2 regions of the Lacticaseibacillus sp. YLM2-1 genome follow, and region 1 is predicted to be linked to the other one. Evidence: predicted binding sites of a transcription regulator. Region 1 holds the regulator's gene; the other holds the start of a gene.

Region 1 (16,285 bases):
CGTATTAAAAAAGCGCTCGCCGTCGCGTAAGGCTTTAAGCAGCGTACCAGAATGATCCAAGGCCGCATCAAAAAACACCAGCCCTTTTTGCATGGCCATCAACTGATAAAGTTGCGTGTTTTTGGCCGCCTTACCTAAGCTGCGCTCAATTTGCTTGGTTTCATCATTCAGCTTGTCCATTGCAATCACGAATTGATGCAGTACCAACCACAGGACTTCCAGTGCAAACTCTTCAGGCTTAGGAGAAAGTTTTTGTTGAGCTAAATCATCGAAAGCTTGTAAGGGATCGTGGGTAATCGTGATCACACGATCATTCAGTAGAATCATGGTCATAGGTACGGTATTGTATTGATCAAACCCCGTTTCACTGGTTGTTTCAACCGGGTAACGCAAAACAATCAATCCTGGCACCTGATCTGCCGGATTTAAACCTTCCACGCGCGCATTTTCATGTTGATCGGTTGCTGCCGCCAGATAGGTTGCTGGCAGCCCGTATGTCGTCGCCAGCGTCTGTAGTTCTTGAGGCAACGGCGCCGAAACTCGAATCCAGTTGGCCTGATCGTCTGTGGTTACCTGCATATTTCCTCGTAGCTGGATCTGATAACGCGTAATCATTTCAACACCTCTTGGCCGTATTAAAGCGCGTTTACTGGCGCAGAGGCCGTTCTGTATGCACCCTTGTCCGCGATGCCAATCCCGTACAAAATGCTCACACGCGGATTGCTACACGCGCCAGTTCACGTTCTCTTTTATTATAACGTATCTATCCTCCCCTTCGGCCACTAGTTGCCAAGGCTGGTAGAATAGTCAGTGAGGTGATGATTTTGAAAGTAACACTTGAACGCATCTACCAAAAACCGCAAGCATCCGGATTCCGTGTCCTTGTTGACCGAGTTTGGCCACGGGGCATCAGCAAAGTTAACGCTGCTTTGGATTTATGGGCCAAAACCATTGCGCCGTCCACTGAGTTGCGGAAGTGGTTTGGTCACGACCCTGAAAAGTACCCTGAATTCAAGAAGCGGTACTTAGCTGAGTTAGCAGCTAATCCTGACCTGCCAGACTTCATCAAAACATTGAAGCAACATGAACAAGAGCCAGTCATTATGCTCTATGGTGCCAAGGACGAAACGCATAACCAAGCCGTTGTTCTAAGCGAACTACTCAAAACAAAGTGAGGTCACTATGCCAAGCAAAGCCGAATTTCGCCCGCTTCAGTTAAAACGTCTGAAAGCCGCCCAGAAAGCGACTCAGGCTGCCAGTGCAACGCTTTTGGCCGCACTAGTTCAAACACCTATGTGGCAACGTGCTCACAGCATCGGTGTTACCGTAAGCGGACCGTTTGAAGTCCCAACCGAGCCAATTATTCAGGCGGCCCACGACGCCAATAAAGCCGTCTACTTACCACGGGTCATGCCCAAGCGGCAAATGGTTTTCCTACCTGATCCTGGCAAAGACAAGCTGATCACCAGTGCTTTTGGTATCCCGGAGCCGCCTTATCAAGCCGATCAGATTCATGCCGCCCCTGATCTCATTTTGGTGCCTGGCATTGGCTTTTCGCTGGCTGACAAGTACCGCATCGGTTTCGGTGGCGGCTATTATGATCGCTTTCTGACAACTTATCGCGGCACCACGATCACACTGGTACCACCCGTGATGGCGTTTCCGCATGTGGCTTGGCCTGTGGAGCCGTTTGATGTGCCAATTCAAACCTTGATTCTTGCTAATGGGGATGTCATTGTGTAACGGTTAGGTTAAGCATTTGGTAAAAGATTGCCTTTCTACTGGACATTCCTTATATTAAAATAAACCTTTTTCATCTTATTTCAGGAGGCACAATATGCGACGTGAACGTATTCGCAAGAATCGTCGAACGCTTTATCTCACGCTCACCGGTATTGGTGCCGCGGTTATTTTTGTAGCTGTTTTTATGTGGCTCGTTCTTCGCGGTGCTAAAGTTCAAGGCCCGGTGACATCTTCCAGCAGCAGTGTTTCATCTTCAGTCACCGTCACACACCCATTTAACAGCGGTACTTATAAGGCTTCGGGCACGGTCATCGATCTAGACCGTGATCAACATGACTTAACCGTCTATGTTAAGCTGACAGATGACCAAACCTACACTCGCCTGCTCATTCTCGATCCTCATGGGCATCCATTTGTCGTCAACGACACCGGCAGTTTTAAGCGTAAAAATGGCAAACTAACATTGACATCCGAACACGCTAATGTTTATGAATACGCCAGTGCGACGACGTACAAGAACAATAAGCCGACTGCCGTTCGCCAGTATTCAGTCGATGGCGCGACCGGCACTGTTCGAAGCTACACCAAGACGCTCACATCCGAGTTGAACAACACGATTACGCTGAAAAACAAAACACCGCACAGTTATCGCTATGTTGAGACCAATTTGCCACTAAGCAAATCGAAGAAAAAGCTAACCAGTCTGGCTAAATTCAAAACCACGCAAGAAACAGCCAGCGCACAGTCAAGCACTGTCAGCAGCGCACCGGTCATCGTTAGCCAACCAAGCGAGCCACCATCATCAGCGGCGCCAGCGCCTTCTGTTCAGCCGAGTGTGGAAAGTCAACAGAGCACGGTTGATAATAGCGGTAGCAATCATAATGGAAATAACAATAACGGTCAAAACGAGTCCCAAACTGACGGCAATTCGAACCCATCTAGTGAACAACCATCCCCGTCACCAGACAGCAGCTCGTCAGCTTCAAACAGTAATCCCAGTTAATTGATTTCCTTAAAAAATCTTACTGACACCCGACTTTTCAGGTGTCAGTTTTTATATGATCAATGACATCCTTGTGATGACTTTAAAAAACATGCCATGACTGACATCAATGATGCCAAATGATGGTTCCACTTTGACGCCGCCAACTGCCTGCGCTAAACTTGCAACCATAGTGGGCAAAATCAAGTTGATGACCACACCCAAATGCGACCCACTCAATTTAACGCACCTGCCGCGTTACCAACTTTCTGGAGGACCACGATGTTCAACCTTGCTGCCGCCGACTTATCCGCGCGTGATCAATATAAATTGCTGGCTGGCAGTATCATCCCGCGGCCAATCGCTTGGATTACCACGCAAAACACGACTGGCCTCATCAACCTAGCGCCTTTTTCATTTACGACCGGGATTTCAAACCAACTGCCACTGTTGTCAGTAGCAGTTTTACGTGATGGGGGTCAGGCAAAGGATACCGCTGCAAATCTATTGGCGCGCCACGAGGCCGTTGTTCACATCGTGAGTGCAGATCTCACGAAGGCCATGAATCAAACAGCTGCCCGCTTAGCACCTGATCAAAGCGAGTTGTCGTTGATTGACCTGCCGTTAGTTGCAAGTACGGACATTCAGGTGCCGGGGTTGCAGGCAGCGCGTGTTCGATTTGAAACCAAGCTTTATCAATACGTGCCGATTCGTAACGCTGATGGTGACATTTTGACTGATCTTTTCATTTTAGAAGTGCACCGATTCCATTTTGCCGATACGGTTCTTGATCCGACAACGCTTCACATTGATCCCACCGTTTTGGCGCCGATTGCCCGCCTCGCCGGGCCGACATACGCCGAGCTTGGACGCACCTTTACACTGCGGCGGCCAAAATAATTTTATAAAGGAGTGTCAGTATTTGACCGCGTTTATTTCCAGTGTTTTTGGTGTTCTTGAAATTTTGATTCTAATCGCAATCGGCTATTTTCTGACAGCACGCGGGTGGTTTAATGACCATTCAAGTAAAATCATTGCCAAAGTTGTCACCCAAGTTGCTTTGCCAGCCTACATGATTGTCACGATTGCTTCAAAATTCACGGCGCCAATGTTGCTGCGACTCTTGCCAGATTTGTTTTTCCCAGTCCTTTCCATGATGATCCTATTTGCCTTATCATTTCTGGTTTGCTACTTATTGAAGGTGCCACATGCACGTAAGGGTACCTTTAAGTCAATGTTTTTTAACTCCAACACAGTTTTTATCGGCTTGCCTGTCAACTTAGCCTTATTTGGGCCAAGTAGTCTGCCATATGTGTTGGTCTACTACATGGCCAACACCACCATTTTTTGGACCATCGGCGTTTACCTTATTCAAGGTGACGGCCCGCGCCCAGCTAAATTTGATTTGAAAAAGGCACTTGGAAAAGTGTTCTCACCACCGTTACTCGGTTTTATGTTAGGGATTGTGCTTGTGCTTTTAAAAATCAAATTGCCGACTTTCTTGATGGCCGATCTGACTTATGTCGGTGCCTTAACTGTTCCCGGCTCCATGTTCTTCATTGGCATTGCTTTGCATCAAGCAGGCTGGGGTAAATTAAGAATCAGCAAAGAAGCTTTGGGTATTTTCAGTGGCCGCTTCCTCTTTGCACCGTTACTCATGACGGCGCTTGTCGCCTTCGCCCCTGTCCCAACTTTGATGAAACAAATCTTTATTTTGCAATCTTGCATGCCGGTCATGACCAATGCGCCTGTTGTTGCCAAACTGTACGATGCGGATTCCGATTACGCTGCTATCATGGTCACCGAAACAACGCTGCTTTCGATGATCGTGATCCCAATCGTGATGACTTGCATCCAGTTCATTCACTAGGAGTTGCTGTCGAATGAAAAAGCGCTATCTGCTACTAGCAGCAATCTTGATCTTATCAGGCTGCTCACAAACTACCTCAACCCCAAAAAAGACAACATCATCATCGAGCGCAACATCACAATCGCACACGGTCAAAAAAGCTGTTCCGAAAGCGACCTTAGGTACATTGGTTGGCCATGCGTTCGTCCAAACAAAAGATGCTACCAAAGCAATTCGAGTCACCTCATCCACCAGCGGCTACTATCTTGAAACATTAGCCAATCGAGATGGTGTCTTTGAAAGTACTGATAGTGGTATTTTTGCTGCTGATTTGACCCTCAAAGGCCGAATCTTCACCTTCACTGGTAAAGCGCAGCCGCAAGCCTCTGCTAATACGATACAATTTCAATTAACAAAAACCGGTAACTTAAAGCAGTTGCCCGATGGTCCCGTTTATAAAAAGGTGCCACAAGACGATCTCGATCGCCTCGCCCAACAAAACCAATAAAGTGTCTGAGCAAAAAGACATCAGCCGTGATCCTATATTTTGTGGGATCACAGCTGATGTCTCTTTTGTTGATGGTACATTTTTAATTGGATTTAAGTTGCCATGCCTAGTCATTCACGACTTCAAATGGTTAAACTAATGCCGGCCGATATAAACTCACAACGATGCCAAGAATCGTTACATCCGGGAAAAACATATCATCCATACTGTCATTTTCAGGATGTAACCGAATGCCGTTCTTTTCTTTATAAAATCGCTTGACAGTGGCTTCATCTTCCTCAGTCATTGCAACAACAATCTGCCCATTCTCGGCGTCATTCTGCTTCTTGACAATAATCTGGTCACCATCTAAAATGCCGATTTTGATCATTGAATTACCTTGAACTCGCAACATGAATAATTCGTCAGCGGCATACGGAAGATCGTCTGGTACCGGAAAATAATCATCGATATTTTCGATGGCCGTAATCGGGACCCCTGCAGCAACTGTGCCGACGATCGGAATACCGTGATCCTGAACGCCAATGAAGTCACGTCCGGCTGAGGTCACTTCAAGCGTCCGCGGCTTCGCTGGATCCTTAGCAATAAGTCCCGCCGCCAACAATTTCTCCAAGTACGCTGCCACCGTGCTTGACGAACTTAGACCGACTGATTTGCCGATTTCGCGAACCGTGGGCGGGTACCCATGATCCTCGATTGCATCATAGATTGATTGTAAAATTTGTTTCCAACGTTTCTGACTTGCTTGTGTTGGCATCCGCTCACCGCCTCAGTTCTAATTGATTACACAAAGCATACCAAAGCGAACGAACGTTTGCAATGATTTTATGCCTAAATAGCAAAAAAGTCCACAGATAAAAAGCATCTGTGGACCTCATCCTTAAATTAATTATGCAATAATGGCATCTTATGCATCTGACGCCGATCACATCTGCTTTTGATGACCGCGTAGAAGAAACTCAAGAAAATATCAAGCGCGATTAACAAAATGCCGGCTGTCGCAAAGTTGCTGAATAACAGCAAGGTTGCCACGAGGGTCAGAGTAATTAATGTCCATTTTGCGCCCCGTAGGATTGTCATGTGGGGTCACTCCTCTCCGTATCGGATAAACCGACATATACTCACCGTTTTGGTTGTGACTCTAATCATACCCAATTTTTGAGTTTTGTAAAGCCTTTGTATACATAAAATTTACATTTGATGCCTTTATTTAGGGTTTTTAAAGATTTGTAACGATTATTCCATGTTGTTTGTAAATTTTATGTAATCTTTTTTAACATCAAATCAATCCGCTTTTAACACGGCTATCCTCGAAATATGACCATGAGTCGAGTATCATTAATGGTACAGAGCGTGAACAGGCACGTTTAGAAACCGGAGCATAAGTGGCCTCCAACCTAAATGGCCGGGCTTGGGTCATTTGGGTTGGGAGGTCCTTATGTGCAGGTTTCTGTGCCTGTGAACGCGTTTTAATGAGCGTGAACAGGGCCCTGCCGCAAATCTGGCTAGTCACTCTCATCGTTTGTTATTGTCATGAAGCTTATACATCCAACAGGTATCACAATTGTAGAGGAGGGTACCCCCTTGAAACATACCGACTCGTGGCTCTATCGCCGCTTTCTTAATAGCAAGTTTATGATCCTGCTAGTTGACTTGTTACTGGCATTGCTCGTGATTTTCGTTTTCACTAAAATTGCGTGGGTTTTCCAGCCAGTACTGGATTTTCTCGGGATTATCGCGCCACCGTTTATCTTTGCCGGCATTCTCTTCTACCTTACTGTCCCGATTATCAATCGATTAGAAAAATTCGGACTTCATCGTGGTTGGGCAATTGGCCTGTTATTCATTGTGCTGATCGGTTTGTTGGCGTGGGGATTGTTGCGTTTCATTCCGGCAGTAAGCAATCAAATTACCAGTATTGTCCATTCAGCGCCGCAAATCTTTGATGAAATTGGCAAATGGTTGGATAATCTGAATGACCAGCAGAATATTCTCTCACAGCATGATCTCAATGAGATTGCAGCAGAAGTGCAAAGTTTCTTCACTGGTAAACAAGGCGCGTTCGTAACCGGCACAATTTCTCAACTACAGAACTTAATTGGCATTGTTGGTAATGTCGTCATCACCATTTCAACAGCGCCAATCATTCTTTTCTTCATGTTAAAAGACGGCGACAAATTTACGCCGATGGTACTTCATATCGTGCCAACTAAACTTCGCCGGTCAGTCAAGCAAATGTTGCATGAGATGAATGAAAAGGTCGGTTCTTATGTCCAAGGTCAAATCACCGTTGCCTTGTGCGTTGCCGTGATGTTCATGGTCGGCTATTCAGTGATCGGTTTACGTTATGGTCTTATCTTCGGCTTATTGGCATGCCCACTGAATTTGATCCCATACTTTGGCTCAGCCTTGGCGATGATTCCGCCGCTTATCATGGGTGCCCTAACCTCTCCGCGAATGATTTTAGCTGTCATCATCGTCTTTTTCATTGAATGGCTCATCGAAACACAAGTCATCTCACCGCTTGTGATGGGGAGTAAACTTGAATTACATCCCATCACCATTGTCGTCGTGTTGTTAACAGCAGGTAATCTATTCGGCTTAGTCGGCGTTATTCTTGGCATTCCAGGATTCGCCGTGTTGAAGATCGTGGTCACCCGCTTCTTCAGTTGGTATCAACAGGTTTCCGGGCTCTATGAAGCCGAGCATGCCACAGATGACACGAAGCAAAAAGGAGTTCCTCATGAATAATTTTAATGTTTTTCTGATCGGCCTTGACGTCATCCTGATGGCGCTTGCCGGTTACTATCTTTATTGGCAAAGTAAAATTCAAGTTGCTTCTCGTTACGCTGTCACCCAGCTGATGTGGGCAGTTTTCCTAGGCTTTTGGTTTATGACCACTCGGGTCGACAATTTGCCTTACATTGTCTTCATCTCAATCTTTTTGGTTTTGTCGATCATGGCTGGTACCGGTGGATTGGCGCCAACGCGCTTAATCGCGAATGGTATTCTGGCGCGCGTTATTCCTTACGCGAACATGTCCAGCATCACGTTGACGCCGGTTAGTTTGCCTAATGGTCAGGAATGGGTTGTTGCCGTTTTCGCTCTTAGCAAACGGCGCATGGTTCGCCTGACTTTCCAAGCAAGTCTTCAAAACTTTATGACGGAACTCACGAAAGTTTTGCCAAAAACAGTGCCTGTGACTGTCCAACGCATGAACTAGCGATGCAATAACAAATAGCGTTTGCCCCAAGTTGTTACCATCAGCAAGTATCGACAAAAAACTCCCTGAAAATTTTCAGGGAGTTTTCATTTACTTTCACTAGGCTTATACCCTATTCATCTGACTCTTTTAGCAACTTACTCATCGATTTTTCTAATGGCCAGCAATGCGACAATCGCCAGAGCGACCCCTGCTCCTGCCACCAACATCTGCCATGGTGCCGTGGTATCTAAGAAGAAATAATCAATCAGGGTCAACATCAATGCCGCAAAAAGTAGATCGACCCAGAATCGGCGCCAGCGCGTGGTCGCTGCCGTGTCTAAAATCAGGACAATGCCAATCAATGCTGACAAAACAAGTCCAAAAGAAATCGTGGCAATCGTGCCAATGGTATCTGTTGGCCGCATCGTATACCAGGCAAAGAGCGCAAATCCTACTGCTGCCAACAGCAAGACAATGACAACACCGATCAATTCGCGCTTAGTACCAAGTTTTTTCACTATGCAGCCTCCTTAAATGTGATCTTCGACTTAGAAACACTGCCGCGTCACACGCTGTCTTCATCATGGTGACCGGTAGTATGACAATCAATGGTTCATAACCTGCAGATTCATCAACCGCCAACTGTGCCAACACCATACTGTTCCTTGCAATATCTTGCACATTTTACCAAAAAAAACCGGAACTTCCAACTATTCGTGGAAAAAGGTTACAATCACAGTAGGTCTTTATTTACAGAAAGGGCGATTTCGATGACACAAAATCTTGCAATTGGCTTTACAGAAGGGTTGCCAATCACGGCACCCAACAGTCTTCAACAGTTCAAGCTGCCAATGCCGCAGCCCCAGTCAGGCGAAGTGATCGTGGCTGTTGCCGGGGTCTCCGTCAATCCTGTTGATACGAAACGCCGACAAGTTGCTGGAAAGCATCAAACACCGCAAATTCAAGGCTATGATGCAGTCGGGACGATTACACAGATCGGTGCCAATGTCACCAGCTTCAAGCCTGGTGATCGCGTCATCTATGCTGGTACAACACACCGTCCCGGCAGTAATCAGCAATATCAGGCAGTTGATGCCCGCTTACTCGCTGCCGCGCCAGCTGATGCCCCAGATGCCGATCTTGCCGCGCTGCCACTTGTCGGTTTAACCGCATGGGAATTACTCTTCGAAAAAATGGGCTTTATCCCCGAATTCAATGCTAATAAAGGACAACACTTGTTAGTCATCAACGGTGCTGGCGGCGTTGGCTCCATGCTTTGTCAATTAGCTCGTTGGAGCGGTTTAACCGTCCTAGCAACTAGCAGTCCAAAAAATCATCCTTGGCTGCTTGATCACGGCGTTGCAACACCACTGGATTACCATCAGGATTTGATTGCCCAAGTCCAACGTGCCGGCTTGCAAACAGTCGACGGTATCGCGTTGCTTTATCAACCAGAACCTTACTTGGCAGCAGCCAGTCAGCTGATTCGTGCCTTTGGCCACATAGGCTGTATTGTTGGCCCACAAACTGGTTTAGACTTGGCCGTTGTTAAAGATAAAGCTGCCAGTTTTGATTATGAGTACATGTTTGCCAAAACCGACTTTGATTATCACGTGGCTTCTCAAGGTGCTATTCTGAGCCGTCTAGTCTCACTCTATCAGGACCATCAAATCAAGGCATCAGTGACCAAGCATTTTGACACCATCTCGGTTGACACCCTCAAGAATGCGACTGCCCTAGTTGAAGGTGGCCATGAAGTGGGCAAGGTTGTTTTGACTGGCCCGTTTGCTTAATACCGCTCACGACCATCAAAAAAGCTAAACTGCCGATAACCATCACAAGCAGTTTAGCTTTATTTGCGGAAACCTAAGGCGTGCTGTAAGGCGATCTTGGCTCCTTCAGAGTTCAGCTGACCCGGATCATAAATGATCGTGCCGTTACCCATGTAATAGTGAAATTGCTGTAACACGGTACGATTGGTCACCGTGCGCAAGCGCAACTCATCATTAACAGCATCAAGAAGTTGTTCGCTCCATGTTTTGCTCATCATTTCCGGAATATCCCGCTCAGTGACGTAACCCTTATCCATAATCGCATCCGCACCTTCTTGCTTTTGTGTTCGCGTCACGGTGTTCTCCGATTGTTCTGCCATCGTAATCCTCCTTAATCTGCTTGTTTTCAGAAAATTTTTAGAGCCGCTTATCCGCGGTCTGTCGCCTTCTTGATTCTATCACACCCAGACACATGCCTTGGGTTTAGACTAATTTAGTGTTATGGTTATTTTTATCCAAAAAGGAGGCGTTATGAATGCGCGTTGACACCGGAAAGTATCCTGAAGGGGTTGACCCCGTTCGAGTGAAACGACTCAAGTTATTGAGTAAAGTCGCGACATTCACCTGTATTTTAATGTATGTTTCTTATATTCCCGAAATCATCGCCAACTTCTCCGGGAATCCGGTTAATCCGATTCAACCACTGGTTGCGATGATCAATGCCACTTTGTGGACCTTCTATGGTTGGACTAAAACATACAAAGACTGGCCGATTATCATCTCAAATATGCCCGGTATTCTGTTCGGGCTGGTGACTTTCATCACAGTTTTCATCCACTAATAAGCCGCTATTCGACAACACCTTCATCTTAGATGAGGGTGTTTTTTACTTTACCTGATAGAGTAATCGTGCTAGTATTACTTCAACAGATGCAGTACTGATGTAAAGCACTTTGAAACGTGCTTTGCATCAGTCCATAACGATAGAGGGAGGTCATGCTGTGATTAGCAGTGACGCCATGCGTGGGTATAATGATGCGCTCATTCTTGCGATTTTACAGCAAGGCGATTCCTACGGCTATAAAATTGGCAAAGAAATTCGTGAGCGCACAGATGGTCAATACCTCATTCGAGAAACAACCCTTTACGCCGTCTTTAACCGACTTAGCAAAAATGGCTACATCGATGATTACCCAGGGGATGTCACCAATGGCAAGCCCCGCACTTATTATCGCATTACCCCAAGCGGCCGTAATTTTCTTGCTGTTAAAGCAGCCGAATGGGAACGTGTCAAAACCGTTGTCGATCCATTCTTAAAACAGCCGCTAACGAATCTTTAACCTTGGAGGAATCGCCCATGGATACCATCACCACCTACCTAGATAGTCTTTTTGCTTCCTTACCTGATAATGACAAAACCCGACAAGCCAAAGCCGATATGCTCGCTAACATGCGTGATTATTACCGTGATTTGTTGCGCGAAGGTAAAAGCGAAGAAGCCGCTATTGGTGCTGTCATCAGCGCGTTTGGCTCAATTGACGAGCTACGGGCTGATCTGGGAATGCCAGCACAAGCAACGGCGACAACAACACAGTCGGACCCCACCGACGCTGAGGAGGAAGCCGATGAAGATGCGATTACTGAAACCGAACTTCGCAGCTTCTGGCACATGGCCGATCAGTTTGCCACCCAAATTGCCCTTGGTGTTTTGCTTTGCGCCGTCAGTATCGCCTTGCCTGCCTACACAGGCGGGGGCCGCTGGGAAGGATTCGGTGTGATTGGCATGTTTCTGCTTGCTGCACTTGCAGTTGGTCTGTTCATCTGGGGCGGCACCGTCTTCAGCCAGCAAAAAAAGCAGCTTAATGACCGGCCGATCACAGCCAGTGCCAAACAGCTAGCCAACAAGACCACCGGGGAATACACCCGGCAATTTGCCGCTGGGTTGATTGCTGGTATTATGATCTGCATCGGCTCTCTCATCCCACCCATCATTTCTGCCTACATTCCTGGTTTTATCAGTGAAAATGCTGGCGGAGCGCTATTTCTAGCAATTGCTGGCCTAGGCAGCTACCTGATCATCTATGTCTCCATCAATTATTCTCAGCTAAAACGTTATGCTTACGCGACAACTGCGGCAAATTCAACTGCTTGGTACCATGGTACTGATGACGATGCCGCTAATTATTGGGAACAGCCACACAAGCATCATCAGAACACCCGAGCACGCCAAGATATAGCACTTTTTCACCAAGTCTATTGGCCGACTGTGCTTATCATCTATCTTCTTGTCAGCTTTCTACTCCACGGATGGGCATACTCTTGGCTCATTTTCATCATTGGCGGTGTCATGCAAAACATCATTACTGCCGTCATCGCACGCCGGGACTATTCAGAATAAAGCGTTTCGATTCATTGTGCAAGTCCGTCACGGCAGCTTTTCTTCTCTGATATTCACAGGCATGCCTCTTTACAGCAGACCGGAAGTTCAGTACAATGAACCTTGTGTTTTGGGTCCATAGCTCAGTTGGGAGAGCGCCTGCTTCGCATGTAGGAGGTCGACGGTTCAAGTCCGTTTGGATCCATTTTATATCAGCTTTCATGGCGGGTCTTTAGCTCAGTTGGGAGAGCGCCTGCATGGCATGCAGGAGGTCGACGGTTCAAGTCCGTTAAGATCCATGAGTGATTTTCTTCTGGCAATTAGCTTCACTGAACATCAAACTTGCGCTCATAGCCTAAAAGGAATAGTCAACATTTCTTGCTGGGCAGGCAGTGTTGATTTCGAAAAACGCCAGCGACAGTTAGACAATTTCGTCTACTGTCGCTGGCATTTTTTGTTGTTAGCATTTGCCAAAACAATCATCATCTTTTCCCTGAAACAAAAAAATGCCCAACCCTTATCAGGTGGACATTTTCTCTGATTATGCAAAAGTGGTTTTAATCTGCATCTGCTTGACGTCGGCCATCGTTTGACAACCGGTTAGCTGCATGGCGATGTTGATTTCCATCTTCATGTGATCGGCTACCGCCTTGACGCCTTCCCAGCCGCCGAGGGCTAAGCCATAACTGAATGGCCGGCCGATGCCGACAAGATCGGCGCCGAGGGCCAAGGCCTTCAGGACATGGGTGCCGCGTTGAACGCCACCATCAAAGATAATTGGTACGCGATGATCAACTGCAGCCGCAATTGCTGGTAAGGCTTCAATCGCACCTGGCGCACCATCTAGTTGGCGGCCACCGTGGTTGGAAACATAGATGCCAGCTGCACCAGCTGTGATCGCCGCAACCGCATCATCAGGATGCTGAATGCCTTTGACAATAATTGGCAGCCCTGAATAAGAGGCCAACTTATCGATGGTTGCAAGATCCAGTTTCTGCATGGATTCTTTAAACAAACCGCCAGCGCCAACTCCCTGCTGCCCAGTATTGTAACCTTCAAGATTAGCTAAGCGGCCTTTGAGATGATAATGATTCATCACGTCTTTTTCCCGATAGCCGCCAAGTGTCGAATCGGCCGTCAGAATGATCGCCAATGCGCCTGCTTGTTTTGCCTGATCTAACAAATATTGGCAATACGACCAATCTTTTGGCATGTAAAGTTGGAACATATAAGGGGCACCGTCGCTGACCGCAGCAGTTTCCGCAATTGTCTTGGAAGCAAAGGTGCTTTGCGACATCATAATACCGGCTTCTTTTGCGCCTTTTGCTAAGCCCAATTCACCGCTTGGATGTGCCAGCGTGTTCCCGGCGATCGGCGCAGTTAACAGCGGTGATGCCAGTCTTGCTCCCATAAAGGTCGTACTTTGATCCGGCTTCTCCACTCCTTGGAGCACGCGCGGGAGCATTGTACATCTGTAAAAGCGGTGGTGTTGCGGCGCATGGTGTAACCATCGTCAGAGCCTTCGCTGATATAGCCAAATTCGCCACGGCCAAGAATTTTCTCCGCACGCGCCTCCAAACTGGCTAAATCCAACACATCAATCGCATCAACTTTGCCGAATGGATCGGTCTCTACTGCATCGACCATCGTAAACTTCCTCTCTATTTCTAAAAAATTAAACGTGCCCACTCATCTCGGACAGTTTGTGCCGTCATATTAGTCCAAATAGTCAATCAGCTGCTTCACATCATAGCGATCAGTATGAATCGGCTTCTCAGCTGCCTTACCAATAGCCACTGCCATAACTGGCACAAAACGTTTTGGATCAAGTCCCAATGTTGGAATAATCGTCTTGAAGTCGTAACCGGACCACGGATTGGCATCAAAGCCATGTGCCCGCGCCGTCAGCAGCAGTTGCATGCCAACCATGGCGCCATCGATGGTGGCATCTAATGTCAGAAATTCAGGTGAAGCATTTTCATATAATGGCAGGAAGGTATTGAAAATCTGGTCCAACTTTTCCTTGCTGATTTTGCCGTCTTCATAAACCTTGGTCCAAACATCACGATAAACTTCATGAGACTGCGTATCGCCGGCGATGAAGATGATGGCAGAACTGGAGTCAATCTGCGGATAGTTGAATTTCATGGCAGACTTTTTCAATTTTTCTTTGCCTTCTGGTGTATCAATAATGACAAAGTGCCACGACTGCAAGTTGCAGGCAGATAGGGCGGTGGTAGCTTCTTTAATCATTTCCTGAAGCTCATCGCGACTGATTTTAACTGATGGATCGAACACCCGAACTGAATGACGATCAAACATCACGTCTGCGAAGTCATTATTAGTTATTTTTTTTGTTGCTACTGTTTCTGTCATTTTTTTTGCCTCATTTCTTAATATCAATATTAACCGTTTTCAATCAAATAATATAGGTCGTTGCCAGCGGATTCATCATGCTGCGATCGTAGCGTCCGGTGATCAAATAAGGGGCGGTTTTATCGGCATCGACTTGTTCCAGATGCAAAGTGTTGAACATGGTCGAAGTCGCAAAATGATACCACATCGCACCAAGCGGCCTGAGCACTGGCAATTCACCGAATGGATCATCTTCAGTTGATGCAAGTTGAATCGACAGTTTCCCTGGCTCAACTCGATCAGCTAACGACTTCATCTGCGTGGCGACCAGCTCAACATTTTCAAAGTGGTTCGCACCTTGTTTATCCTGTACAAGATCATGGGTGAAGAAGAAACTGTTCATTTCGGATTCTTTGTTTAAGGCAAATTGGCTGCCAAATGTTTGCAAAATGGAAGGATCATTGACATCCCCGGCTTCCCAATCAACCGAAAGCAGCGTCTTGCCGTGACGTTCCACCGTGGCACTGGCACTGTTGTCATTGCGCCGCAGTTCGATGTGATCGGCGAGCTTCTTAGGAATACCTGCACCTTCACGACCTGCCACCAAGCCGGCTTCAGCACCAGGGCCATGCAGGAGCAAGGTTAGTGGATAGGAACCCATCATTTTGTCTTTGTAGCTAACAAGGGCAAATAGCGTTTGTTCCAGATAAGGTCCGCCAAACGACGGCTTACCCATGTGGACGACGTAGCCACACACAACTGGTGCAACCAACTTCAACGGTGCCGGAATCAATTTGGCCAAGGCGTCTGGATCCGTGGCATAGGCAAAACTGATCCCTTCTTGATCATTCATACTTGGTAAATTCAGAAAGTTCTTCACGTCTTCTTGACTCACAACATAACTCGACATTTTTGACGCTCCTTTTTTGTGAACGCTCGCCAGCGCGGTTGAGGCACTGATTCGCGTGTTATCGAAAGTAACTAACTACATAATCCCATCCATCACATGAACATCTGGTGCACCATTTTTGACGATCCGATTGACCCGATCCAAAATCAATGGGTTGAACTGTGGGTGGGTCAAAATGTAGAACTGATCTTCTTCAAGTGCTTTGAAAACCGTCGCCGCAATCGTATCAAGTGGCATACCGTTGGTGATCACATATTTGGCAAACTGTTGACCTTTCAGGAAAGCCTCGCTTTGATAGTAAGGATCACTTGGATCGCTGTATTGCTTTGGACGATGTTCTTCAGTGTGATAAAGATCCGTCTGAACAAAACCTGGGCACATCACATGCATTTCAATATCAGCACCGGCCCGCTGCAGGTCATAAGCAGTTGCTTCACTCATACCGACGCTGGCAAACTTGCTGGCGTGATATGCAGGCATGCCTGGGGTATCGACCAAGCCAGCGATCGAAGCGACGTTCAAAATCGCCCCGTGCGTTTTTTGCGCCATCATAATTGGAATAATCCGCTTCATCGCATAAACCT
Region 2 (16,285 bases), 1.1 Mb from region 1:
GCAGTCTGCTTAACCTGTGGCACAGCATTTTCCATCGCCACACTAATACCAGCAGCCTTCAGCATGCCAAGATCGTTGAGACCATCGCCAAAGGCAATCGTTTGCTCCGGACCGATTCCTGTGAGCGTCTGCAACTCCTTGACAGCCGTGGCCTTATCAATATGTTTAGGAATGAGTTCAAGGTTAGTATGTTCAGAGGCTGAAACATGTAAAACATCCTGTGTTTCTAACGCTGCCTTCCCCTTAGCCAATGCTTCCGAATCATGCGGGCCAAAAATGATCCCATTCGTAATTGCAGGTGCATGTGCTAACAAATCATCAACTGATGGTAAGGCTACAACGTCAATGCTCACCGAGCTGGGGGCAAACTTGCGTGCAGCTGCTTCAATGGCAGGCGGCACTTTACCTGTGTAATAAACGGTATCATCGCTGAAATACAAGGCGTTCAGGCCCAACTGATCGGTCACAGTTTCAACCGCCGTAAGTGCCGCTTGCCCCAAAACATGATGCACCCGCTCGCCGGAAAAATCGTAGACAGCACCATTCGATGCAATAATCGAAGCTTCTGGTTCGAATTGTTTGGCCACAACCTGCGCTAAAGCGTGCATACGCCCGGTGGCAACATAAAAAGAAGCGCCGCTAGCAACGGCAGCTGCGATGGCCGCTGCCGTTTTGGGCGTAACGTCATGATGATTGGCGGTTAGTGTGCCGTCAATATCACTAATAATTAAGTATCGCGGCATAACCGTTCCTTTCTACCCTAAGGACACAAATGGCGACCGATCACCATCGGCCGCCTTATTTGTTAAAGTCCTTGCGGTAATCCGTCAATTTGATCAGCGTACCAATCGTTCCATGGTGTTTCAGGTGCGCCTTGCGCATTAAAAGTTACCTTAACTTGCTTCAAAAGGTCCAACAAGTTACCGGATCGGTTAGTCAGAAGACCGGCTGTCAATTCCTCGCGAGTCAGTGGTTGATTATCAAGCAAGTAATGATTAATATCTGCTAGATTCCCCTGCGTATCAATTTGGGAAAAAACATCGAGACCGGCGCCGAAGAAGCGATCCAAGTAGAACTTTGCAAAAGTTTCCAATGCTGTATGTTGTGCTGTTTCATTTAATTGATCAATCGTTGTGTTGCTTGCTGCCATAACTATTTTCGTCCTTTCTGCTTTATTCCATTATAACCACTTTTGGTTGCGTTTTGGAAAACATCGTCCCACAACGATCACAAGTTTCACATAAACTTACACGTTGCCGTCGACCACCATTTTATGAGTGCTCCTGGTCATATTCATTAATGAAAAGATAGTGTTTGATGACATTTTTATAGGAAATCAAAAATGCCATAAAATATTCGTCTTTTTTGAAATTTTACGACTTTGGTCTCTTGCTATTATGGAACGTTTGTTATAATATGCCAAATATGTTGGGGATCCGTGAAAGGCTGGAGATTTTATGGAAAAAGAAAAATTACATCTCGGTGACGCGGTTGTTTGTCATGTCAAAGAAGATATGGAAGCACCTTTTACCGGAAAAATAGAAAAGGTTTATGAGAACTCGGCGCTGTTGAGTATTACCGATTATGCTGATAAAGACCGGCAGAATGCCGCAGAGCTCAACTTTAAGATTGTCGCAAATTTCCACGCGATGACTCAGAACCTCGGCGGCGGCACTGTCTTGGCGTTCCCGCCAGAACCAGCCGAAGAGCCAAAAAAATAAACGTTCCAATCACATTGTCTCACAATATCACTGGCATCTCGTGCCAGTGAGTGGTTGTTATTATTTACTTAGGGATCTTCAACTCAAACAAACAAAGTCAAACCGGTCGACAGGACAGCCTGCTGATCGGCTTTTTTTAGTTAATACCCAAGACAACTTTCATGGTCATTCATGAAAATCAGCGTAAAATGAGTCGCAAACAATCTATCGCAAGAGCGCAAGCCAGTTAAGCTCGAAGTCTTATATGCGGGTTTCTGGCCTGTAAACGCGTTTAAGGGAGCGACCAACATGAACGAGAAACCCTATCCAGTCCACGAAAGTCTTTTGATCGGCACACTGCTCACAGCAGCTGCTGGCAGTTTTGATGCTTTCACCTATCTCTTACATGGTGAGGTATTCGCTGGCCTGCAAACCGGGAACGTCATCTTGTTGGGTATTCATCTCGGTCAGGCGCAATGGACTACCGCTGTCCGTTACATGGTACCGATCTTCGCTTTCATGTTCGGCACCATGGCCGCCCGCGCACTGCAACTGCAGGCTGGCAAAAAATCACGACCTTTAACCGAACAACGGTGGCTCATTCAATACGAAATCACTTTGATTCTTATCGTGACATTGTTTGGCCACTGGCTGCCTGATCTAGCCGCCAGTGCTTTGGTTTCACTCATCGCCGCCGCGCAGCTACAGGAATTTCGCCGTTTAAAAGGCGGCCCTTTTACTTCACTGATGATGACCGGCAACCTCCGCACCGCGGCGCAAAGCCTTTATGATGGCTTCATCCGCGGGCAGCAAAAAGGCCGCAAAGACGCGGCCACAATTGGGACGATTATTTTATCATTTGCTACCGGTGCTGCCGTGACAGGTATTTTAACGACCCTGATCGGAACTTATGCTTTAGTAGGCGCCGCTTTGTGCCTCGTCTGGATTGATATCATTTTTTGGCGTGATCAGGTTGAGCTTCACTAAGCCACTTAATTAGCGGCTTGACCTGCATGCAAGAAACTAAGGTCATTGAAATCCGTCACAGTAAATCGATCATTTTCCCACATCAGTTTCGTCACGCTAGCATTGTCTAGCATTTCGCGACCATCAATGTTGTAGTGAACATAATTCAACCACATGAGCGCCGCTGTCCCGTGTGAGACGACCAATACTCGCTCCCAGTCTTTGGCGACTGCCTCTACAGCAATCGCACGCAAAGTTCGATTCAAGCGTTCCTGCACCATGCGGTTCGTTTCCGCCTTGTTTGGGTGCTGATCCATATTCGCCGTAAAAGCTGCATCTGCCGTCTGGGCCAACGTTATTTCTTGATTGGCCAATGCATCGTGAAAGTTAGCAATCCCCATGGTCGCTAAGGAAAAATCATTTGCCAGTTGACCTTCGAACTTGCCGTAATTTTCTTCACGCAACCCCATCAAGGTCGTCACCGGTATCGGTTCATCCAAACCGCTCAAAACAAAATGGGCAGTATCTACCGCGCGGGTTAAATCGCTGGCAAAAGCCGCGTCAAAGTGAATGTTTTTAGTCTTAAAGCCTTGACCCAAAGCTTTAGCGTCCGCAATGCCTTTTGGCGTCAGTGCCGAATCGGCCATGCCTTGCACTCGTTTTTGTACATTGAATTCTGTTTGCCCATGACGGACAAGATAAAGCGTTGTCATGTCTAGTTGACTCCCATAATTTTCATTTTTCCTGCGACAATGGTTTAAGCCAGTTTCAAATAATCTGCCAAATAGTTTGCCACCCCATCATGCTGATTATCGTTAGGGGTCTGCGCATCGGCGATTGCAAGAATCGCAGGACGGGCATTTTTCATCGCAACACCATGACCCGCAAACTGCAACATATCAAGATCATTCATGTCATCGCCAAACGCAATGATATGCTTTTGATCGATTCCGTATTGGCCCGCCACGTAGGCAAGTGCCCGTGACTTACTGGTATTCTTACTTGTCACTTCAAGCGCAGTGTATTCACCACTCCAAGCACCCCACGTTTTGGCCGCCAAATGCGGATACAATGCGTTGACTTGTTTTGAAACTGGATCAAAAGTTTTAGCCGTCATAAACATCGTGACCGAAATAGGCGGCTGCCGCAAACCTTGCTCATCTAACAGCGCCTTAGGATGCGGACGATCTGGCAAAAACGGAATGTTCGCGTATGGTCGATCAGCCACCAGCAACTGTTTCCCTTCTGCCACCATAACTTTAAAGGAAAAGTCGCGTTTTAGCTGCCGTAACGACAGTGCCACCGGAATGGGAATGGTGACCTCTTGCTCATAACGCCAGTGTTGGTGCGGGATGTGAATCAGCGCACCGTTGAAATTGATCATCGGGCCATGAAGCTGCAAGTCGTCGTAGAAATGTTCCGAAATCGAATCCGGACGGCCAGTTGTAATGACAACGAGATGTCCCGCGGCTTGTGCCTCGCGGAGGACGGCAATCGTGCCAGCGCTTAATTGTCCATCCGCATTCAAAGTCGTGCCGTCTAGATCCAGTGCAATAAGATAGCGTTCCATGCAGCAGCCTCTTTTCAAAATTTTTTCTTAGTGATGTGTCTAGCCATCTAAAACGCGTTCCCCTACAATAGATAGCAGTTAGAAAGCGAGGAAATCATGGCTGAATCAATTGTACTTTATACAGATGGCGGTAATCGCAATACAGGAAATCAGGCGGGTGGATCGGTTCGCCCCACGGATAAAAGCGCATGGGCCGCATTGCTGATCTACGGAGATCACGAAAAAATGCTATCTGACGGCGACTATGGCCGAACGAATAATTATATGGAAATTATGGCCGTTATTCAAGGCTTAAAAGCCCTCAAACGCACAGATATTCCCGTCGATGTTTATTCCGACTCTGCTTACGTCATCAACACCATGCAGCAACGTTGGTGGGTAAAATGGCAACAAAACAATTGGCGCAACCATGGCAAACCAGTTAAAAATGCCGAGCTTTGGCAGGCCTTGTTGCACCAAGTCAATCGCTTTGAAACGATTACCTTTCACAAGGTCAAAGGCCATGCCACCAATCGCAACAACAATCGCGTCGATGCGGCCTTGAATCAAACCATGGACCAGCTTGACGATCATGTTTAACTATTTTACCCCTGATGGCCGAGAAATGCTTCACCATAAGTCTCAGCTAAGAAACTATGAATCACCTGCTGCATGCGCTGCACAGAAGGTGATTTTTTTATGGTCGGATTAATCACGAGACACAGCGTCCGCTCAAAGGGCTCAGAAAATGGGTACATGTTGACATCGCCAACTAACTTCTGCACCGCTAGTTTCGGCAAAATGCCCATCCCCAAACCTGATTCCACCATCGACAGAATGCTTTGGTCATCAATTGAATAATTAATTGCATTGCTTGACACATGGTAGCGGTCCAACGCATTTTTGGTATCTCGATCATAGTCAATCTGCTGCAAAATGAAGTTCTGCTTATCGACATCGGCCTGTGTCACTGTGCGGCCGTTTTTAGGCTTGAATTGCTTGGGCGTGATGCAGTAGATGGGATCCTTTAATAACGGCTCTACCACGACGCCAGGACCAACTGGTAAGGAGGAAAAACCAATGTCGGCAGTTCCCAGTCGGACCGCTTCAACAATCCGGTTAAAAGTGCCTTGCACCACGCTAATTTCAATGTGCGGATAGCGCTTTTTGAAGCGGCGGATAATTGTTGGCAGCCAATTCGTCGAAACCGACGAGAACGCACCAATGCGGATGCGGCCGGTATTAACCCCATTAATGTTGTCCGCAACCTGCGTCAGCTGCTCCTCGAGATTCTGGATGCTTTGAATAATCGGCAGCACCTGCGCCCCGTCTTCAGTTAGTGCCACTCCCGTTCGATTACGAATCAAGAGTGGGAAACCCAGTTCTGTTTCCAGCTGACTGACACTATGACTCACGGCACTCGGCGTTACATTCAGCTCCGCCGCCGCTTTCGCTAATGTGCCTCGCTCCACAACCTTGCTAAAAACTTCATAAGAAAAGTTAGCCATTTGCCCCTCCTTGAAGTGACACCAACTGTCACTTCGTTGTGATAAATCCTTTTAGACTAGGAATAACAGCTGTTCGTTCCTTTTAAGGTGAATAAAATTCATCATAAACTGAAATAGTTGAGCTTTACTCAATCATACAAGCCGTTTTACACTAGTGTCAATAAGAAAACGTTGGTACTTCACCAAAGCATCAACGTCATAAAGACGTCGGCACCCGTTTTAATCGCAAACGTCAAAGGGGGATTCATCATGAAATTCGCAACACGTACTCAAAAAACTGGTCATTCAGGTTTAGAAGATCTATTTGCTGCTTCTGGTCCAAATGTCATTTCATTTGCCGGTGGTTATCCAGATCGCGATTTATTCCCGACAAAACAACTTAATCAGGCATTTAGTCAAAACTTTACAAGTGGCGATAGGGAATTGCTTCAATATGCCAGCACAGAAGGTTACGAACCATTACGTGCCAAGATTGCAGCTCGTCTGCAGACAACTGGGATGCAGGTCGACGCCGATGACATCATGATGACCCAAGGCGCTCAACAAGGCATCGATCTAGTGGCGCGGTTAATGTTGGATCCAGGCGACGGTTTGGTTGTTGAAGCCCCAACTTACTTAGGTGCACTTGCTGCTTTTAACGCCTATCAACCCACCTATTACGAAGTACCGATGCAAGCTGATGGCATGGACATCAATGCCTTACAACGCATTCTAATGAGTCGCAAAGTCAAGTTCATCTACACCGTTCCTGATTTTCAAAATCCTACTGGGGTTGTGATGTCCTTGGCCAAGCGGCAGGCAATTATTCGCCTCGCCAACCAGTATGATGTCATGATTTTGGAAGATAATCCGTATCGCGACCTTCGTTATACTGGCAAAGCCTTGCCGACGATCAAGTCACTTGACACAGAAGGACGCGTCATCTATCTTGGCAGTTTTAGTAAAATTCTTTCTCCAAGTCTGCGCATGGGCTGGTTGGTCGCTGCGCCCAATCTTTTAAAAGAGTTGCTGGCCTTAAAAGGCGGCAGTGATCTGGAATCCAGCAATCTGGTAATGCACGGGATCAATACCTATATGGAAAATAACGATCTTGATGCACATATCAGGGAAATTCAGGATTGCTATCGTGAGAAAAAGAATGCCATGGTGGCGGCGATGAAGCGCTATCTGCCAGAAGAAGCGCACTTCACTAATCCTGACGGCGGCTTCTTTATCTGGCTCACCATGCCAGCCGGCTTCGATATGGGCGCGTTCATGAAAGAACACCTATTACCGGAAGCCAATATCTCCTATGTGCCATCAACCAATCTATATGCGACAGCGGCTTTGTCCAACGGTGCCCGGTTGAACTTCACTGGTCCTAGTCTGGCGCAAATTGATACCGGCATGAAAGCTTTGGGTGCAGCATTAAAGGTTGCCCTGCAACACAATCTGGTTGCCGAACAAGCCTAGGCTATAACGCGTTCAAAAAAACTCGGTTAACCTTAACAAAATGACAACGTAACGATCACATTTTCGTCACACTTTGCCGGTAGTATTAACAGCATAGAAGTGAGCCACCCACTCATTCCTAAACCCCAACCTAATTTTCATTTTTCTCCTCCAAAGAAAAATCGGTGATTGGCCCCCATCCGATCACCCAATAACAAAAACGCCCGCTGCGATGGTAGCGGGCATTTTTGTGTTTTGAAGACAAAAAATCGCCGCACACTTTCTCAAAGTGTAAACGGCGATTAATCAAACATCCATCAGTTGCTTAAACTAACCGATCAACCCCAAAGCTGGCAGGGTCATCTTTCTTGTCGGCTTTCTTTTCAGTATCAGTGGTCGTTGTCTTTTCGGTCTTTTTATCAGCAGATGCCTGATCGTCTTTCTTATCATCCTGCTTCTCATCGGTTTCTTCAGGCTTCTTTGGCGCAACTTGTTCACGAATCTTTTCTTCGATTTCCTTAGAAATTTCCGGATGTTCATCCAAGTAGTGAGATGCGTTGACAAGTCCTTGGCCCAAACGTTCCTTGCCATAGTTATACCAAGAGCCAGACTTGGTGATGACGTCAATGTCATTGTCTTTATCGGTTGCCAAGTTAATCATATCGGTATTGTGTTCAATCCCGTGACCAAATGACATCGTGGTTTCAACCGATTTAAACGGCGGTGCGACCTTATTCTTAGTGACTTTCAGTTTGCTAGCGAAGCCGACAACATCTTTGCCGTCTTTCACCTGCTGCCCACGCTTGACTTCAATCCGCACAGACGCATAGAATTTCAAGGCACGGCCGCCCGGTGTCACTTCTGGGTTGCCAAACATCACGCCAACTTTTTCACGCAATTGGTTAATGAAAATAACCAGCGTATTGGTATTGTTGATCGAACCGGCCATCTTCCGCAGTGCCTGCGACATCAGCCGGGCTTGCAAGCCCACATGGCTATCCCCGATGGCACCTTCAATTTCAGCCTTGGGAACCAAGGCTGCGACAGAGTCAATGACGACAATATCAACAGCCGCTGATTCAATCAGCATTTCAGCAATTTCAAGCCCCTGTTCCCCAGAGTTTGGCTGAGACAACAGTAAGTCGTCAATATTTACGCCAAGTTCCGCCGCATACTTCGGATCCATCGCATTTTCGGCGTCAATGTAAGCCGCCTTGCCGCCTGATTTCTGCAATTCGGCAATAGTCTGCAACGCAATCGTTGTTTTCCCGGTACTTTCAGGACCATAGACTTCAACGATTCGGCCACGCGGTAACCCGCCGACACCGAGTGCAAGATCCAAGGATAAAATGCCTGTTGAGACGACATCAACCTTCAGTTCCGGTCGATCGCCCATCTTCATGACGGCACCTTCACCAAAGGCTTTCTTGATCTTCTGAAGGGCTTTTTCTAGTTCGGTATCGCGATCTGTAGCATCGGATTTAGTATTATCATTCTTTGCGGTCGTTTTCTTAGCCATACTTGTCTCCTTAAATGCGCTCACTGGCGCAAAAGTCTGTATGTAAGCACCTTGGTCACAATAGCTCAACCAGACCACTTATATCCCAGTCTTTAACCATGCCAGTTCACGCTTTGTCTTATAAAAATGCGCCAACAGTTTCAAAAACCTGTGCACGCTATTTTAAACATATACATCCGAGTATCAATTTACGCTGTCTCCATTATCGAACATGCGTTTGTTTTTTGCAAGCTTTTACGTTAAAAAAGTCATCCCCAAAAATTGTATGCAGGTGACTGCTTTATTTTACCTGATACTGACACCTTTTTGGTAAAAATGACGCGTTATTTATGGCACACAAGCATGGTATGATGAGGCGATTGGCTTGATACTACAAAATATGTAAACGAGGAAAATGAAATGATGTTCATGGGTTCTATTGTCAATGGGTTGACGATTATCGGTGGCGGACTCTTAGGCTTGATTCTCCACAGTATTAGCGATCATGCTAAAGATACTGTCACCAAAAGTCTTGGGCTTGGTACCTTCGCATTGGGCATTCAAATGGCCTTGCAGACAAAAAGTTTTATTGTTATGGTCATCAGCCTTTGCCTTGGCGGCTTGATCGGTGAGTGGTTGCATATTGAAGATGGCATGAACCACCTCGGTTTAATGTTGGAACAGCGCTTTGCCCGCGGCAATCAGCATTTTGCGGAAGGGTTCGTGACCGCCACCCTGATTGCTGTCATCGGTGCCATGGGTATTTTAGGCGCGATTCAGGCGGGCGTTTCTGGAGACAATACCACGCTATATACTAAATCCGTCATGGACGGGTTCATGGCGATTATGCTGACCGCGTCACTCGGGGTTGGCGTGATCTTTTCCGCGTTGCCAGTGATCATTTATCAAGGCACAATCACACTCTTCGCCAGTTTTTTAGTCCAATTCGTTCCCAAGGCATTGATGACGAACGCACTCCGCGAAATTGGTGCAGTCGGCGGCTTAATGATCTTGGGGATTGGGTTAAACTTGATGGGCATTACTAAAATTCGTATTTCTAATCTGCTGCCTGGCTTGCTAGTCCTTGTTGCGATCCTAACTGGTCAGTATTTTCTATGATTAATGATTGAACCATTTAGGAGGAGGCTATTGGCAGATCATAAACTGACCGGTTTGAACGGTTGTGGTGATAAATCAGAGCAGATTTTTACCAAAAAAACGACCCCCTGCTTCACTGGCATGGGTCGTTTTTTTTGGTAAAAGTGCCGATTATGATTCAGAAATTCGGAATGAGCCGCTGCTTTTGGCGATGGAAACGATAGTAAACCAGTTTGCAATGCCAATCACGCACGACACCCAGCAAGTGCGAATTGGCATCATAATACCAGTAGCGCAGATCATCTTTTAGGTACTGCTGATTCAACCATGCATGATCGTGCCGCAAGAAAGTATAACTTTCAAGCATGTCCTGCTCTCGCCAAACATCAGGCAATAAGAATTGGCTACGGGTAAACCGTTTTAAAAACCGATCTGAATAATAAACCCGCTCAATGCGACCGACAAACAATGCCGTCTCGCCTTTACCCACATATGGCGCCATGGGCACAACAATCAAACCACCGCGTAAACGTTCAAACCAGTCTGTTTGCTGACTGACGTTAATGGCACGTGTGACATCCTTGGGTAACCGAAAATCCAATACTAAACCATCCGGGCGTCGAACCCGAGCAACGATGTGTCGTTTTTTCATATAAAGTTCCCCCAAAACAAGTGAGCGGTCTTCAGCGCGGTTAGCAGCCAGCGTGTAAGCGGCCTTGGCCGTGATGGTCGCTCTTTGACCATTGCGGCCAAGGTTCTTACACGCTGGCTGCTGCGCTGAAGAGCGCGTTATGGTGAGCGCGAGCAGGAGCGCTTAGAAACCGGAACATAAGTGGGCTTGAACCCAAATGGCCCGATCTTGGCCATTTGGGTTCAAGATCCTTATGTATAGGTTTCTGCGACTGCGAGCGCGTTATAACTTGGCCTATAGGCGACTTGTACTAATGGCAAAAGTTTAACACTAAATGACCTCATCTGCATTGAAAACGCTTGTTTCGACAAAGTTTTTTTAAACAGTTCTGTCTGTAAAGCATTGTTCTACGCTCTTTTTTAAATGTGAACAATGTCGCCACAAAACGATAACCAATTGTTGGATTTGTCTTCACATTTCGTTCACACCCTGCCGGTAGTATAGGAAACATAGAAATGAGCCACCCACTCATTCCTACAAACCCCAACCCAACTTTTTCATTTTTACTCCTCCAAAGTAGCAATCGTCGATCGTCCCCCAAACGATCGCAACAAAAGGGCCGCCCACCCAGCGGTCCTTTTTGCTGCACCCGATCACAAGCAACGTGAAAAATTCCCAATCAAAAATGGCCTCCCGACCGAACGTGTCAGAAAGCCATTTTGGTTAATTAACGATTAAATAGATCATACAATGCATCTGGTGTCTGTGCTGCTTGGAAACTCTTGACGAAGTCTTCGTGCGTCAGCAACTTTGCTGTGTTGGACAAGTACTTCAGATGACTGCCGCTGTCATGTTCCGGGATCAAGAAGGAGATCACGGCATTGACAGGCTTGCCGTCAAAGGTTTTCCACTCAACAGGTTGCGCCAAGTGCAAGATCAACATAGCCGATCGTTTGATGGTTTCATCTTGAGCATGCGGGATGGCGATCCCTTTTTCCATCCCTGTTGATCCTTCCTCTTCACGCGCTACGTACTTTTTGAAAATGGCGTCTGCGTCGGTGGCAAGTCCATCCTTGACCGCCATGTCAGCTAGATAATGCAAAACATCATCTCGCGTCTTAGCAGGTACGTTGACCTCAATAAATTCTTTGTTGAGAATTTCGCCAGGATCAAAACTTTGATCATCATCGGTGGTTGGTGCAGGTTGATTGCGAGCATCGTCGACAGCTATTGGGGCAGCAGCGACATCGTCATCGGCAGCTTCGGTTGCTAACGCCGCTTCAACAACACCGGTTTTTACACCACGTTTTCTAGCCGACCGACCAGCGATCATGGCAAGCAGAACACCTGATGCTGCGGCGCCTACCAGAATCCATGCAACCCAGAGAAATGGCTTATTGACCAACGGCAACACGATGAAGCCGCCATGTGGTGCAGGCACCTGAATGCGTGACATGTAAGTCAAAACAGCCGCAATTGCCGAACCAACCATGAATGCTGGAATATTCATTAACGGATTCTTCGCGGCGAATGGAATCGCGCCTTCTGTGATATGCGTCGAGCCAAGAAGTGCATTGACATAACCAGCACTGCGTTCATCGCGGTTATAAGCTTTCGGGTTGAGCAGAACCGAAATCGTTGTTGCCAACGGCGGGGCAATGCAGGCCGCTGATACACCAGCCATGAAGAAGTAATTGCCTTGTGCCAGTAGTGCCGTCCCGGTCAGATAAGCCGCTTTGTTAATCGGTCCGCCAAAATCAGCGGCACACATAACGCCAACGACAATACCTAGAATGATCGGGCTGGAGCTTTCAAGTCCTTTTAACCAAGCCATTAAGCCTAAGTTCATCGCCTTCATTGGCGTATTAATCAAAAACATAATTGATCCGGCAATGAAAACGCCTAATACCGGATATAGAAAAATAGCTTTTAACCCACGGAACTCTCTGTCAGGCATGAAAGCAAATGCCTTTTGCAATAATAAGATGACCAATCCGGCCATGTAGCCACCAACAATAGCGCCTAAGAAACCTGACCCGTTGCCGCCGTTATAAGCAATCATGCCGACTGCCATCCCAACGATCAAGCCGGAACGCTTGGCAACAGCTTCACCAATATAAGCAGCCAGCACTGGCACCATGAGTCCCATTGCTGCACCGCCGACTGCATTCAGCATGGCTGCAAACTGATTGTATTGAGCGTTCTTGGGATCGGCAGAATAAATGCCCCAGAAGAAGGAAATCGCAATCAGGACACCACCGGCGACCACTAGTGGCAACATGTGTGAAACACCATTCATCAAACTCGTATAAATTTTGTTCCCGATACCCGCTGAACTAGTTTCGGTCTTTTCACCGGCTTCAGCCGTGGCTTTGCCACCTTTAGGCATGAACACCGCCGTATCGCTGCTTAACGCTTCTTGAATCAGTTTAGCCGGTTCGCGAATGCCAGCAGCAACTGGGACATTGACCAGTGGCTTGCCAGCAAAGCGATCGGCGTCGACATCAATATCTGATGCGATGACAACCCCTTTAGCGCCGCTGATTTCTTCTTGTGTCAACGGATCGTCCACCCCGGTTTGTCCGTGGGTTTCGACTTTAATTGTCAATCCCATTTTCTTAGCCGCTTGTTCCAAGGCTTCCTGCGCCATGTACGTATGAGCGATACCAGTTGCACAGCCTGTCGCGGCGATTAAATCATACTTTGCCATTACTTAACCCTCCATCTTGCGAATTTTGATTTGTCCTAACAACTCATCGGTATTTGAAAAATCAGTGATCCATGCCTGTCGTGCCGTGTCACTGCCAGCCGCAATCGCCAGTTTCAGCGTCTCTGCCAGATCATGATGCTGATACAACCCGGCTAAAAAGGTCCCAAGCATCGTATCGCCTGCACCAGCCGTGTTTAGAACGGCAATTTTAGGAGCATTGCCAACCAGCGTTACATCCTGATTCATGAACAAGGCACCTGCCGCACCAAGTGACACTAAAATGTTCTGTGCCCCAGCTTCCAGTGCCCGATGACCTAGCGTAATCATGGTCGTTAAATCAGCCTCCCCGGTCTGGTGGAACCAATTCATCAACTCAACATCGTTCGGTTTCACCAACAGCGGCTTGTAAGCCAATGCCTCAACTGCTTCAGGATACGCACTGTCAATGATCAACTGGAACCCATTTTTTTGGCTCAATGCACCCAGCTTTAATAAAAAGGCTGGCGCGATGCCTTGCGCAAAACTACCAGACACGCATAACCAATCGTCTGACCCCAGCGTGGTTAATTGTTGGTATAATTGATTTAATGTGTCCGCACTAATCTGCGGCCCCGGATTGACCAACTTATACTCCGTATCGGTTGTCACAACCCGCGCAAAGACATTAATCCGGGTAAAGCCAGCGTCCTTATAAAAATGATTTGGCACACCTTGTTGCGTTAAAAAGTCGGCGATGTAATCGAGCGTAAACCCAGCACCAACGCCAAGCGCCGTATTGTCCACGCCACGCCGTTTCAAAATGCAACTGACATTCACCCCTTTACCATTGGCTTGCACATCATAACTGTCGGTTCGATTAACCGTATTTGGCGCCATCTGTTGGGTTTTAATAAATAGATCAATTGCGGGATTTAAAGTCAGGGTATAAATCAAGTTAAGCGCTCCTTTGTGTCGTTTGTTTTGCTTATCCTTATGTTAACCGCTTTCAGCCGAAAACGGTTTTCAGTTTCAGGCGAATCTGCGCCAGTACTGAAAATGCTTTTCAGGAGGTCAAATTCATGGCTACACTCAGTCCCACCGAAGCGTACCTTTGGGATTACATTGAAAATCATCAGCAAGCCGTCGTTAACGCATCCATCACCCAACTCAGTACTGCGGCCAATGTCTCTCCTGCCACCGTTGTTCGCACCATGAAGAAAAAGGGGTTTAATGGCTATACCGATTTCCGTCACGATTTGCTAAAACGCACAGGCGATGCCGCACCGTTCAGCATTCTTGACCAAGTTGACGACCAAATCAAAAAAGTCATTATGCAAAACCAAGTGGAAGTCTATAATACGCTGGAAAATTTGAAGGTTTCTGTCATTGAAGACTCGGTTCAATTGCTAGCTAAGGCCGAAATCGTCCTGATTCTTGCGCGCGGCTTATCTGAATCAATTGCGTCGGAAGTCACTTTAAAGTTGCAACTATTAGGTAAGTACGCCGAGTTTTTCAGTGATCCAAATATCATTCAAACGATTGCCGGTCAGGTCAGCCCGAAGGCAGTCGCCATTACTATCACGTTGAATGGCGAAACTCCAGAGCTTGTTGCTGCAGCAAAGACTTTGGCGGCGCGCGACATTCCGCAAATCATTTTGACAACCAACGCAGAAGCGCCAATTGTCCAATATGCCGATGAGTTATTCGTCGGGTACAAATCCAAAGCCGCTTACTTCGACAAATATGAGGTGGCATCACGCCTGCCGCTGCAAGTTATGAGCCGTATTTTGCTGGATAGTTATGTTGTGCGGAAACGTGGGCAGAAAAGTTAACGGTCACTAGCAGGCTTTGATAACTTGCTCGTAACCACATAAAAAGGCAATGATCACTTGAGAAAACAGTGATCATTGCCTTTTTCACTTTATCCAACCATCAACTACGCTTTTGGCAGTGGCCGATGTTTAAACAACTGTGTTGCAGCGACCGCTTGTTGCCAGCCAGCGTATAAATTCTCGCGCCGGGCTTCTGACATCTGCGGTTCAAACCGCTTGCCGATCTTGAAAATCTTTTTGAGTTCATCCGTATCTTGCCAGAAGCCAACCGCTAATCCGGCCAGAAAAGCGGCGCCCATTGCCGTTGTTTCCAAATTTGCCGCTCGTTCCAACGGCTTACCTAAAATATCGGCTTGGAATTGCATCAAGTAATCATTTTTAGCAGCACCACCGTCAACACGCAAGGTGGGGACAGCGATTTGGGTATCCTTGTACATAGTATCGACCACGTCGCGCGTTTGATAGGCTAGTGCCTGCAAAGTCGCCTTGATGAAATCGGTTTTCGTCGTGCCGCGTGTCAGCCCGAAAACCGCACCGCGGGCTTCAGCATCCCAATATGGCGCCCCCAAACCTGTGAAGGCGGGCACCACATAGACTTCATCATTACTGGTTGACGCATTGGCGGCCGCCTCCGTATCTGGTGACTTTGCAACCAACCCCATTTGATCACGCAGCCACTGAATCGCTGAACCGGCGACAAACACCGAGCCTTCAAGTGCGTAATTAATTTTGCCGTCAATGCCATACGCAATCGTTGTCAGCAAATTGTTCGCGGACATGGTTGGTTTTTCACCGGTGTTCATGACAATAAATGAGCCGGTGCCATAAGTATTCTTAACCATACCGGGTGCCAGCGCCAACTGACCGAAAAGTGCACTCTGCTGATCGCCGGCCATCCCTGCAATCGGCACAGCACTGCCAAAGAAGTGATAAGCCGCCCCTTCGCCGTATATTTCGGAGTTACTGTGCACTTCAGGCAGGATCGCGCGCGGAATATTCAGCAGTTGCAGGATGTCGTCATCCCAATCCAACGTATGAATGTTAAACAACATGGTTCGACTTGCGTTCGTATAATCAGTCACGTGAATAGCGCCACCAGACAACTTCCAGCTTATCCACGTATCGATCGTGCCAAACAATAACTCGCCATTTTCTGCGCGCTGCTGGGCACCGGGAACATGATCCAAAATCCAACGAATTTTAGTCGCAGAAAAATAGGCATCAATCAAGAGACCGGTTTTCTCATGAATGGCATCCCCATGCCCCGCTTTGCGCAACTGTTCAGCAATGCCATTCGTTTGCCGTGACTGCCAGACAATCGCGTGATAAATCGGCAAACCAGTCTTTTTATCCCAGACCACCGTTGTTTCACGTTGATTCGTG

The links. The regulator LexA, encoded in region 1, represses DNA repair genes until DNA is damaged. The targets are predictions, from matches to a motif close to CNAACANNTGTTNG.
Region 2: the regulator LexA is predicted to act here: its motif matches at 8,880-8,893, upstream of recA (recombinase RecA).

Annotation. Positions count from the first base shown of each region.
Region 1 is NZ_CM152617.1:755,613-771,897, reverse strand. Features, by position in the region: gene AC07KQ_RS03670 (magnesium transporter CorA family protein) at 1-615, opposite strand, end outside; gene AC07KQ_RS03665 (DUF488 domain-containing protein) at 819-1,175, shown strand; gene AC07KQ_RS03660 (5-formyltetrahydrofolate cyclo-ligase) at 1,183-1,743, shown strand; gene AC07KQ_RS03655 (hypothetical protein) at 1,838-2,746, shown strand; gene AC07KQ_RS03650 (flavin reductase family protein) at 3,008-3,625, shown strand; gene AC07KQ_RS03645 (AEC family transporter) at 3,648-4,595, shown strand; gene AC07KQ_RS03640 (hypothetical protein) at 4,609-5,082, shown strand; gene lexA (transcriptional repressor LexA) at 5,213-5,839, opposite strand; gene AC07KQ_RS03630 (hypothetical protein) at 5,968-6,162, opposite strand; gene AC07KQ_RS03625 (AI-2E family transporter) at 6,667-7,833, shown strand; gene AC07KQ_RS03620 (hypothetical protein) at 7,826-8,305, shown strand; gene AC07KQ_RS03615 (hypothetical protein) at 8,443-8,805, opposite strand; gene AC07KQ_RS03610 (alcohol dehydrogenase catalytic domain-containing protein) at 9,058-10,080, shown strand; gene AC07KQ_RS03605 (hypothetical protein) at 10,140-10,439, opposite strand; gene AC07KQ_RS03600 (SemiSWEET family transporter) at 10,595-10,900, shown strand; gene AC07KQ_RS03595 (PadR family transcriptional regulator) at 11,061-11,399, shown strand; gene AC07KQ_RS03590 (permease prefix domain 1-containing protein) at 11,417-12,457, shown strand; tRNA gene AC07KQ_RS03585 (tRNA-Ala) at 12,569-12,641, shown strand; tRNA gene AC07KQ_RS03580 (tRNA-Ala) at 12,663-12,735, shown strand; partial or broken gene AC07KQ_RS03575 (alpha-hydroxy-acid oxidizing protein) at 12,978-14,083, opposite strand; gene AC07KQ_RS03570 (nitroreductase family protein) at 14,153-14,812, opposite strand; gene AC07KQ_RS03565 (acetoacetate decarboxylase family protein) at 14,856-15,701, opposite strand; gene AC07KQ_RS03560 (SDR family NAD(P)-dependent oxidoreductase) at 15,777-16,285, opposite strand, start outside.
Region 2 is NZ_CM152617.1:2,631,607-2,647,891, forward strand. Features, by position in the region: gene AC07KQ_RS12710 (Cof-type HAD-IIB family hydrolase) at 1-743, opposite strand, end outside; gene AC07KQ_RS12715 (hypothetical protein) at 806-1,150, opposite strand; gene AC07KQ_RS12720 (hypothetical protein) at 1,458-1,721, shown strand; gene AC07KQ_RS12725 (YoaK family protein) at 2,010-2,687, shown strand; gene AC07KQ_RS12730 (histidine phosphatase family protein) at 2,693-3,379, opposite strand; gene AC07KQ_RS12735 (Cof-type HAD-IIB family hydrolase) at 3,424-4,236, opposite strand; gene AC07KQ_RS12740 (ribonuclease H family protein) at 4,333-4,815, shown strand; gene AC07KQ_RS12745 (LysR family transcriptional regulator) at 4,821-5,723, opposite strand; gene AC07KQ_RS12750 (aminotransferase-like domain-containing protein) at 5,973-7,175, shown strand; gene recA (recombinase RecA) at 7,480-8,673, opposite strand; gene AC07KQ_RS12760 (DUF554 domain-containing protein) at 9,073-9,771, shown strand; gene AC07KQ_RS12765 (DUF7679 family protein) at 9,929-10,402, opposite strand; gene AC07KQ_RS12770 (hypothetical protein) at 10,722-11,060, opposite strand; gene AC07KQ_RS12775 (fructose-specific PTS transporter subunit EIIC) at 11,109-13,091, opposite strand; gene pfkB (1-phosphofructokinase) at 13,095-14,024, opposite strand; gene AC07KQ_RS12785 (MurR/RpiR family transcriptional regulator) at 14,150-14,902, shown strand; gene glpK (glycerol kinase GlpK) at 15,007-16,285, opposite strand, start outside.